2 regions of the Streptomyces sp. NPDC006743 genome follow, and region 2 is predicted to be linked to the other one. Evidence: riboswitches for the same ligand, from Rfam matches in the RefSeq annotation. Region 2 holds a riboswitch; the other holds the start of a gene.
What was found. A riboswitch is a leader RNA that binds a small molecule or an ion and turns the genes downstream of it on or off. The one in region 2 is predicted to bind S-adenosylmethionine.
Positions count from the first base shown of each region.

Region 1: linked by a shared signal. The riboswitch ahead of thrC (threonine synthase) and the one ahead of ABZ719_RS02335 (aminotransferase class V-fold PLP-dependent enzyme) in region 2 are both predicted to bind S-adenosylmethionine.

Region 1 covers NZ_JBEYJA010000004.1:188,762-192,965, forward strand. The annotation lists gene ABZ719_RS05440 (cold-shock protein) at 115-318, opposite strand; gene ABZ719_RS05445 (MoaD/ThiS family protein) at 750-1,025, opposite strand; gene thrC (threonine synthase) at 1,022-2,314, opposite strand; SAM riboswitch class I at 2,332-2,505, opposite strand; gene ABZ719_RS05455 (glucosyl-3-phosphoglycerate synthase) at 2,729-3,673, shown strand; gene ABZ719_RS05460 (trehalose-6-phosphate synthase) at 3,845-4,204, shown strand, end outside.
Region 2 covers NZ_JBEYJA010000002.1:188,839-193,042, reverse strand. The annotation lists gene ABZ719_RS02350 (hypothetical protein) at 1-20, opposite strand, end outside; gene ABZ719_RS02345 (rhomboid family intramembrane serine protease) at 176-928, shown strand; gene ABZ719_RS02340 (Lrp/AsnC ligand binding domain-containing protein) at 925-1,206, shown strand; gene ABZ719_RS02335 (aminotransferase class V-fold PLP-dependent enzyme) at 1,294-2,655, opposite strand; SAM riboswitch class IV at 2,835-2,951, opposite strand; gene trpD (anthranilate phosphoribosyltransferase) at 3,035-4,099, opposite strand.

The sequences.
Region 1 (4,204 bases), on a different contig from region 2:
GCCGGGGGCGCGGGCGGGCGGCCGGGGGCGCGGGCGGGCGGCCGGGGGCGCGGGCGGGAACGGACGAAGGGCCCACACCCCCGTGGAGGTGTGGGCCCTTCGTGTGACGTACGTTCAGGCGGTGACGCGAACCATGTCGGCCTGCGGGCCCTTCTGACCCTGCGAGATCTCGAACTCGACCCGCTGGCCCTCTTCCAGCGTGCGGTAGCCGTCCATCTGGATCGCGCTGTAGTGGACGAAGACGTCCGCACCACCGTCGACCGCGATGAAGCCGTACCCCTTCTCCGCGTTGAACCACTTGACGGTGCCCTGAGCCATGCCTAACTCCCCTATTACTGGCCCTTGCACAGATCCGCACTTCGCGGATCCGGGTCAGACCTCACCCCCCGTGGATCGGGGGCGTGCGCCGGAACGCGTCGACCGCGGCTGAATGTATCTGTCCAACTGCCGTCTGCAACAGGTCAATCGGACGAGAATTCCGGGCGGGAGCGGTCCGGAATGTGACGAGAATTCAGTCGATCCCCGGGCAAGTCGGGCCCCGCAAAACAAGGCAAATGCCGCAGAATACCCGCGCATTTTGGCTGCTTCTCATCGGCGGGCGGCAGGAATCCACAGGCGCTCATCCGGAAGATCCGGGGCGTGTTCCCCAACTCTACCGCGCTCAATCACATGGAATTGCCCCCTCCGCTTCTCTCGCGGAGGGGGCAATTCACGGCACGCTCGGTGATCGACATTACCTACGGTAATGGTCAGCCGCCGGCGACCGCCGGGATGATCGAGACGCCGGCGCCGTCCGGGGTCTCGGTCTGGAGGCCCTGCTCGAAACGCACGTCGTCGTCGTTGACGTAGACGTTGACGAAGCGGCGCAGCTTGCCCTGGTCGTCCAGGACGCGCGCGGCGATGCCCGTGTGGTTCTTCTCCAGGTCGGAGATCACATCGGCGAGCGTGGCGCCCTCGGCGCTCACCTCGGCCTGTCCGCCGGTGTAGGTGCGCAGGATGGTGGGGATGCGAACGGTCACGCTCATGATGCGAGGCCAGCCTCTCGGAAGGAGTCCAGGGTCGGGCGGATGGTGGCGGTCAGACCGGTGCCGGCCACCGCGTCCAGGGTCTTCAGGCCGTCACCCGTGTTCAGGACGACGGTGGTCTTCGTCGGGTCGAGGACGCCGGCCTCGACCAGCTTCTTCGTGACACCGACCGTCACACCGCCCGCGGTCTCCGCGAAGATGCCCTCGGTGCGGGCGAGCAGCTTGATCGCGTCGACGATCTGCGCGTCCGTCACATCCTCCACCGCTCCGCCGGTGCGGCGCGCGATGTCCAGCACGTACGGCCCGTCGGCGGGGTTGCCGATGGCGAGGGACTTGGCGATGGTGTCCGGCTTCTGCGGCCGGACGACGTCGTGCCCGGCCTTGAAGGCGGTGGACACCGGCGAGCAGCCCTCGGCCTGCGCGCCGAAGATCTTGTACGGCTTGTCCTCGACCAGCCCGAGCGCGATCAGCTCGCGCAGGCCCTTGTCGACCTTGGTGAGCTGCGAGCCGGAGGCGATCGGGACGACGATCTGGTCCGGCAGCCGCCAGCCGAGCTGCTCGCAGATCTCGTACGCCAGCGTCTTGGAGCCCTCGGCGTAGTACGGCCGCAGGTTGACGTTGACGAAGCCCCAGCCCTCGCCGGCCGGGTCGCCGATCAGCTCGGAGCAGAACCGGTTCACGTCGTCGTAGTTGCCCTCGATGCCGACGAGCTCGCCGCCGTAGATCGCGGCCATGACGACCTTGCCCTGCTCCAGGTCGTGCGGGATGAACACGCACGAGCGCAGGCCGGCGCGGGCGGCGGCGGCGCCGACGGCACCGGCCAGGTTGCCGGTGGAGGAGCAGGACAGGGTGGTGAAGCCGAAGGCGCGCGCGGCCTCCAGGGCCTGGGCGACGACCCGGTCCTTGAAGGAGTGCGTCGGGTTGCCGGAGTCGTCCTTGACGAAGAGCCTGCCGGTGTCGACGCCGATCTCGGCGGCGAGGTGGTCCGCCTGGACGAGCTTGGTCCAGCCGGGGTTGAGGTTCGGCTTGCCGGCCACGTCGGCGGGGACGGGCAGCAGCGGGGCGTAGCGCCAGATGTTCGCCGGACCGGCCTCGATCCTCTTGCGCAGTTCCTCGGTGTCGTGGCCCGAGAAGTCGTAGGCGATCTCCAGCGGGCCGAAACACTCCTCGCAGGCGAAGACCGGGCCCAGCGGCACGCGGTGGCCGCACTCGCGGCAGCTGAGCGCGGCGGCGGGGCCGAGATCGACGGAGGGGGTGTCGGTGCTGGTGGCAACTGTCTGCACAGCCATGGAGGCGAGGCCCTTTCTCCTCATCTTCCTCACGACGCATCTCGCCGTGAGACGGATTTGGCACCTTCCCTAGCCGGGAGCCCCGCGGTGGCGAGCGGACGGCTGACGTACAGCGATCCGTCGGTACGAGACCGGCTGGAGGGTTGCCGGGGCTTCATCGGGCCGTGTCCCTCTGCCCCTCTGGATGAGCGGTATTCGGTTGTGGTCCTGCTGTTGTGTCCTGCCGCGCGATCACGCGGTGGCAGGTCGCGGCGACCCCGGCATGCGAGCGTCGTCCGCGTTGTTCAAGACTGTAACCGACGGCCAGGACGGGGCGAGACGGACGTCCGAACCGCGAGACAGATCACACGATGATGTGATCCGGGCCGGGCAGCGGGCCGCAGCGATCCGAGCAGGAGTGAGGAGTCACCGACCGTGCTGGAAGAAGTCGAGCGCTGGCTGAGGACACGGTCCTGGTCCGTCGCCGATCGGCCGCTCGACGGCGTACTGGCCGCCAAACGCGCGAGCGGCTCCTCGGTCAGCGTCGTGCTGCCCGCGCTGAACGAGGAGGAGACGGTCGGCGACATCGTCTCCGTGATCCGCCGCGACCTGATGGCGCGGGTCCCGCTGGTCGACGAACTCGTCGTGGTCGACTCCGGCTCCACCGACCGGACCTCGGCGGTGGCCGCCGCGGCGGGCGCCCGGGTGGTGCACCGCGACGCGATCCTCCCCCGCATCCCCGCGGTGCCCGGCAAGGGCGAGGTGCTGTGGCGCTCGCTGCTGGTGACCCGCGGGGACGTCGTCTGCTTCGTCGACGCCGACCTGCGGGAGTTCTCCGCCGACTTCGTCACCGGCATCGTCGGGCCGCTGCTCACCGATCCGGAGGTGCAGCTGGTCAAGGCGATGTACGACCGTCCGCTGGGCACCGCCGCCGGGCAGGGCGGCCGGGTCACCGAGCTGATGGCCCGGCCGCTGCTCAACATGCACTGGCCGCAGCTGGCCGGATTCGTGCAGCCGCTCGGCGGTGAGTACGCGGCCCGCCGCTCGCTGCTGGAGCAACTGCCGTTCCCGGTCGGGTACGGCGTCGAGCTGGGCATGCTCGTCGACGCGCTGCACCTGGTCGGCCTGGACGCGCTCGCCCAGGTGGACGTGGGCGAGCGCATCCACCGCCACCAGGACGGGCAGGCGCTCGGGCGGATGTCCGCCGCGATCTACCGCACGGCCCAGCTCCGCCTGGCCCGCGGCCACCTGCTCCGCCCCTCGCTCACGCAGTTCGAGCGCGGCGCGGACGGCTTCGAGCCGCGTACGTACTCGGTGGACACCGAGGAACGCCCCCCGATGACGGAGATCGCGGAGTACGCGGCCCGCCGGGTGGCCTGACCCGAAGCGGACGGCGGGAGCACGTCGCCGGGACCCGGCGCGGGCCCCGGCCGGGTGACCGCGCCCGGGTGCGGGCCGCCGCCGGGCGGGTGGCCGGGACCGGACCCGCCGCGCCGGCGGGGCGCCGCCGCGTACGTTTGAGCGTTCGAAAGCCGGGCTAGGTTGAGGACCATGGCTGCAACGCACGGTGCCGAAGTGCTGGTCGCGTCCAATCGCGGGCCGGTTTCGTACGAGCTGCGCGAGGACGGCTCCCTGCACGCGAAACGCGGCGGCGGAGGGCTGGTCTCCGGCCTGTCCGCGATCGGCCCGGACGCGGGCGCGGTCTGGGTGTGCGCCGCGCTCGGCGACGCCGACCGGGAGGCCGTACGGCGCTTCGAGGACGGCCGGCGGCTGCCGGCCGAGGACACCGGCGGCCAGCGGGTCCGGATGCTCGACATCGCCCCGGACGTCTTCTCCGACGCCTACAACGGCATCGCCAACTCGGTGCTGTGGTTCGTCCACCACATGCTCTACCAGACCCCGCTGGAGCCC
Region 2 (4,204 bases):
GTCGGCAGGGGAACCGTCATCGGGCTGCTCACTTTCCTTCCGGATTCCGCGACGCGCCGGCTTCCCCGGTGCGCCGGCTCGTAACCCTACGGCCTGGAGGCCACTCGGCGCCCGGCTGTCCACGGCGGCGAGGCGGTGTGTGCGGATGCGTCCTGTTACGTCATGCTCTGTACACATGATCAGCTCCAGGAACGCGGTGGCCGCCCGGACGGTCAGGGCACTCAGGGCGGTCCGGTCCACATCGGCGCCGGTGACGACCGCCCTGATCGTCCTGTGCTGCGCCGCCTTCGCGATCAGCCCGGCCGCCGGACTCCTCCCCGCCCACGGCACCGGGGACACCCTGCTCCAGGCCCAGCAGGCCTACTTCCGGCGCTGGGGCGTGATCCCCGCCGACCTGTTCACGGGCTCCGCCCGGGCCGCGCTCACCCCCGCCACGGCCCTGTTCGTGCACGGCAGCTGGGTGCACCTGCTCGGCAACATGCTCTTCCTGCACGTCTTCGGCGCGCTGACGGAGGAACGCCTGGGCCGCGTCGAGTTCACGCTGTTCTACCTCGGCTGCGGCTACCTGGCCCTGCTGGGGTACGCCGGCGCCCACGCGGACTCCGGCCAGACCCTGGTCGGGGCCTCGGGGGCGATCTCGGCGGTCCTCGGCGCCTTCCTCTACCTGTTCCCCCGGGCCCGGGTCACCAGCGTGCTGCCGTTCCTCTTCTTCCTGCCGCTGCGCCTGCCCGCCTGGGTCGTCCTGCCCTTCTGGGCCGCCCTGCAGTGGCTGGCCGCCGGCCGGGCCCCCGACGGGCCCGGCGTGGCCTACCTGGCCCACGTCATCGGCTTCGCGCTCGGCTTCGGCTACGCGTGGGCCAGGTTCGGGCGGCCGACTAGAGTGAAGGCCACCCCTGCTCCGGCCCCCGAGGGAGAGAACCAGCCGTGATCACCGCGATCGTCCTCATCAAGACCAGCGTGGACCGGATCCCCGAGATCGCCGAGCGGATCGCCTCGCTGGAGAGCGTGAGCGAGGTCTTCTCCGTCACCGGCACCTACGACCTGATCGCCATGGTGCGGGTGGGCCGGCACGAGGACCTGGCGGAGATCATCCCCGGCCGGATCAGCAAGATCCCCGGCGTGGAGGCCACGGACACGCACGTCGCCTTCCGCACGTACTCGCAGCACGACCTGGAGGCGGCGTTCGCGATCGGGCTGGACTCCTGACCGTCCGACCGCCGCCCCCGGAGCACCGTCCGCCGCGGCCTCCCGCGGCACAGCGCCGGCTCGTCACCGGCCACGGGACGCGGGTCCTCACACGGCGGGCACGCAGCGGCCGTCCTCGGTGCGGTACGTCCACTTCGCGCCCTCGGCCACCAGCTCCCGCACCGCCGCCACGAAGCGCTCCACGTGCTCGTCGGGGGTGCCGGCGCCGAAGCTGACGCGGATGGCGTTGAGGGACTTCTCGCCGGGCGCGGCCTCGGGGGCGCCGCACTCGCCCTGGGTCTGCGGGTCGCTGCCGAGCAGGGTGCGCACCAGCGGGTGGGCGCAGAACAGGCCGTCGCGGACCCCGATGCCGTACTCGGCGGAGAGCGCGGCGGCGAAGTGCGAGCTGTTCCAGCCCGCCACCACGAAGGAGAGCACGCCGACCCGCGGGGCGTCGTCCCCGAACAGGGAGAGCACCTTCACCTCGGGCACCCCGGCCAGCCCGTCGCGCACCTTGCCGATGAGGTACTGCTCGCGGGCCACCAGCGTGTCGAACCCGGCCTCGGTCAGCGCCTTGCAGGCCGCCGCGATCGAGTAGGCGCCGATGACGTTCGGCGAGCCGGCCTCGTGGCGGGCGGCGCTGTCGTGCCACTGCACCTCCACTCCCCCGTCCGCGCGCCGCGTCACCCGGCGGCTGGCGCCGCCGCCCGCGAGGTACGGCTCGGCCTCCCGCAGCCAGTCCGCGCGCCCGGCCAGCACACCGGAGCCGAAGGGGGCGTACAGCTTGTGCCCGGAGAAGGCGACCCAGTCGACGTCGAGGTCCTTGACCGACACCGGGTGGTGCGGGGCGAGCTGGGCGGCGTCCAGGACGATCCGGGCACCGTGCGCGTGGGCGGCGGCGGCCAGCTCCCGCACCGGCCACAGCTCGCCGGTGACGTTGGAGGCGCCGGTGACGCAGACCAGGGCGGGGCCGTGGGGCTCGCGGTCGGCCAGCGCCCGTTCCAGGGTCGCCACGGCCTGCTCCGGGGTGCGCGGGGCGTTGAGGTAGGTCACCTGCGCGTCGCGCCAGGGCAGCAGGGACGCGTGGTGCTCGGTCTCGAAGACGAACACCCGGCAGTCGGCCGGGACGGCGCGGGCCAGCAGGTTGAGGGAGTCGGTGGTGGAGCGGGTGAACACCACCTGGTCGTCCGCGCGGCAGTCGAGGAACCCGGCGACGGTGCGGCGGGCGTTCTCGAACAGGTCGGTGGAGAGCTGCGAGAGGTAGCCGGCCCCGCGGTGGACACTGCCGTAGTAGGGGGCGTACGCGGCCACGTCGTCCCAGACCCGCTGGAGCGCGGGGGCGCTGGCCGCGTAGTCGAGGGCCGCGTAGGTGACCTCGCCGCCGGTCACCAGCGGCACGGTCACATCCCGTCCCAGAACGGGCAGCGGGGCACAAACGGACTGGTCGGCGGCGACGGTGGAGACAGACATGGGTGAACTCCCGTGAAAGCAGGGCGAATCCACCACGCGAGCGGACAGGGCTCCAGCGTGGTGGAGTGAGAAGAGGTGTGCGGAGGCGGGGCTCTGCGGCCTCGGGGCCGGTCGCCCTAACGCATTCGGTTGCTCACGGAAGGCTCCCTCGTACGACCAGGACCCCTGGTGATGCGAGGGGTCCGCGCTTGCCGTAGACCTCGCTGCCTACGACCTGGTCTTCACCCGGGGCACCCCGCCACGGACGGAGGGTTGCCGGACAGCCGGCCGGGGCCACATGGCTGTCACTCATGACCTGGTCCAACATCTTGCCACACGATCTTCCCGGCGCAAGGCGCGGTCCGGATCGTGGACCGCGCCCCGCGCCGCGCCGCACGGCTCAGGCGTTGCTGGCGGCCACCCAGCGCTCCAGCGTGCGCCGGGCCGCCCCGGAGTCGATCGACTCGGCGGCCTTCTCCATCCCGGCCCGGATCTGCTCCGCCAGCGTCCCCGAGCCCGGTTCCAGGGCGACCAGGGCCGCCGCCGAGTTCAGCAGGACGGCGTCCCGCACGGGGCCGCTCTCGCCCTCCAGCAGCCGGCGGGCGACCTCGGCGTTGTAGGAGGCGTCCGCGCCGCGCAGCGCCTCCACCGGCACCAGGTCCAGGCCGACGTCGCGCGGGTCGAAGGCCTCCTCGGTGACCTTGCCGTCCCGGACGATCCACACCCGCGAGGTCGCGGTGGTGGTCAGCTCGTCGAGCCCGTCGTCGCCGCGGAAGACCAGGGAGGAGTTGCCGCGTTCGGCGAAGACGCCCGCCACGATCGGCGCCTCGTGCGCCACCGCGACGCCGACCGCCTGGGCCTTCACCTTGGCCGGGTTGGTCAGCGGACCGAGCAGGTTGAACACCGTGCGGATGCCCAACTGCCCGCGGGCGGCGCCCACATGGCGCAGCGCCGGGTGGAACTTCACCGCGAAGCAGAACGTGATCCCGGCCTCCTCGGCGACCTCGACCACCCGCCGCGGCGTCAGGTCGAGGTTGACGCCGAGCTTCTCCAGGACGTCGGAGGCGCCGGAGGCGGAGGACGCTGCCCGGTTGCCGTGCTTGACGACCTTCGCGCCGGTGCCCGCGACGACGATCGAGGACATGGTGGAGATGTTCACCGTCTTGGCGCCGTCGCCGCCGGTGCCGACGATGTCGACGGTGGCGCCGGGCACCTGGATCACGTTGGCGTGCTCGTACATCGTGCGGACGAGGCCGGTGATCTCCTCGACGGTGGCGCCCTTGGCGCGCAGGGCCACCGCGAAGGCCGCGATCTGGGCGTCGGTCGCCTCGCCGCCCATCATCCGGTCCATGGCCCAGGCGGTGTCGTCGGCGACCAGGTCCCGGCCCTCCAGCAGACCGTTCAGCATCCGGGGCCAGGAACGGCCCGCCGCGGTGTCGCCTCCAGCGGGGGTCACAGCGCTCATAAGCCGCTCCTGAATCGGTGCCCGGGGCTCCCGGACGCTATCTCTCGTACCGATGTCCACCCTATCCAGCCCCGGGCACGGCGAAGGGCCCCGTCCGGGATTGGG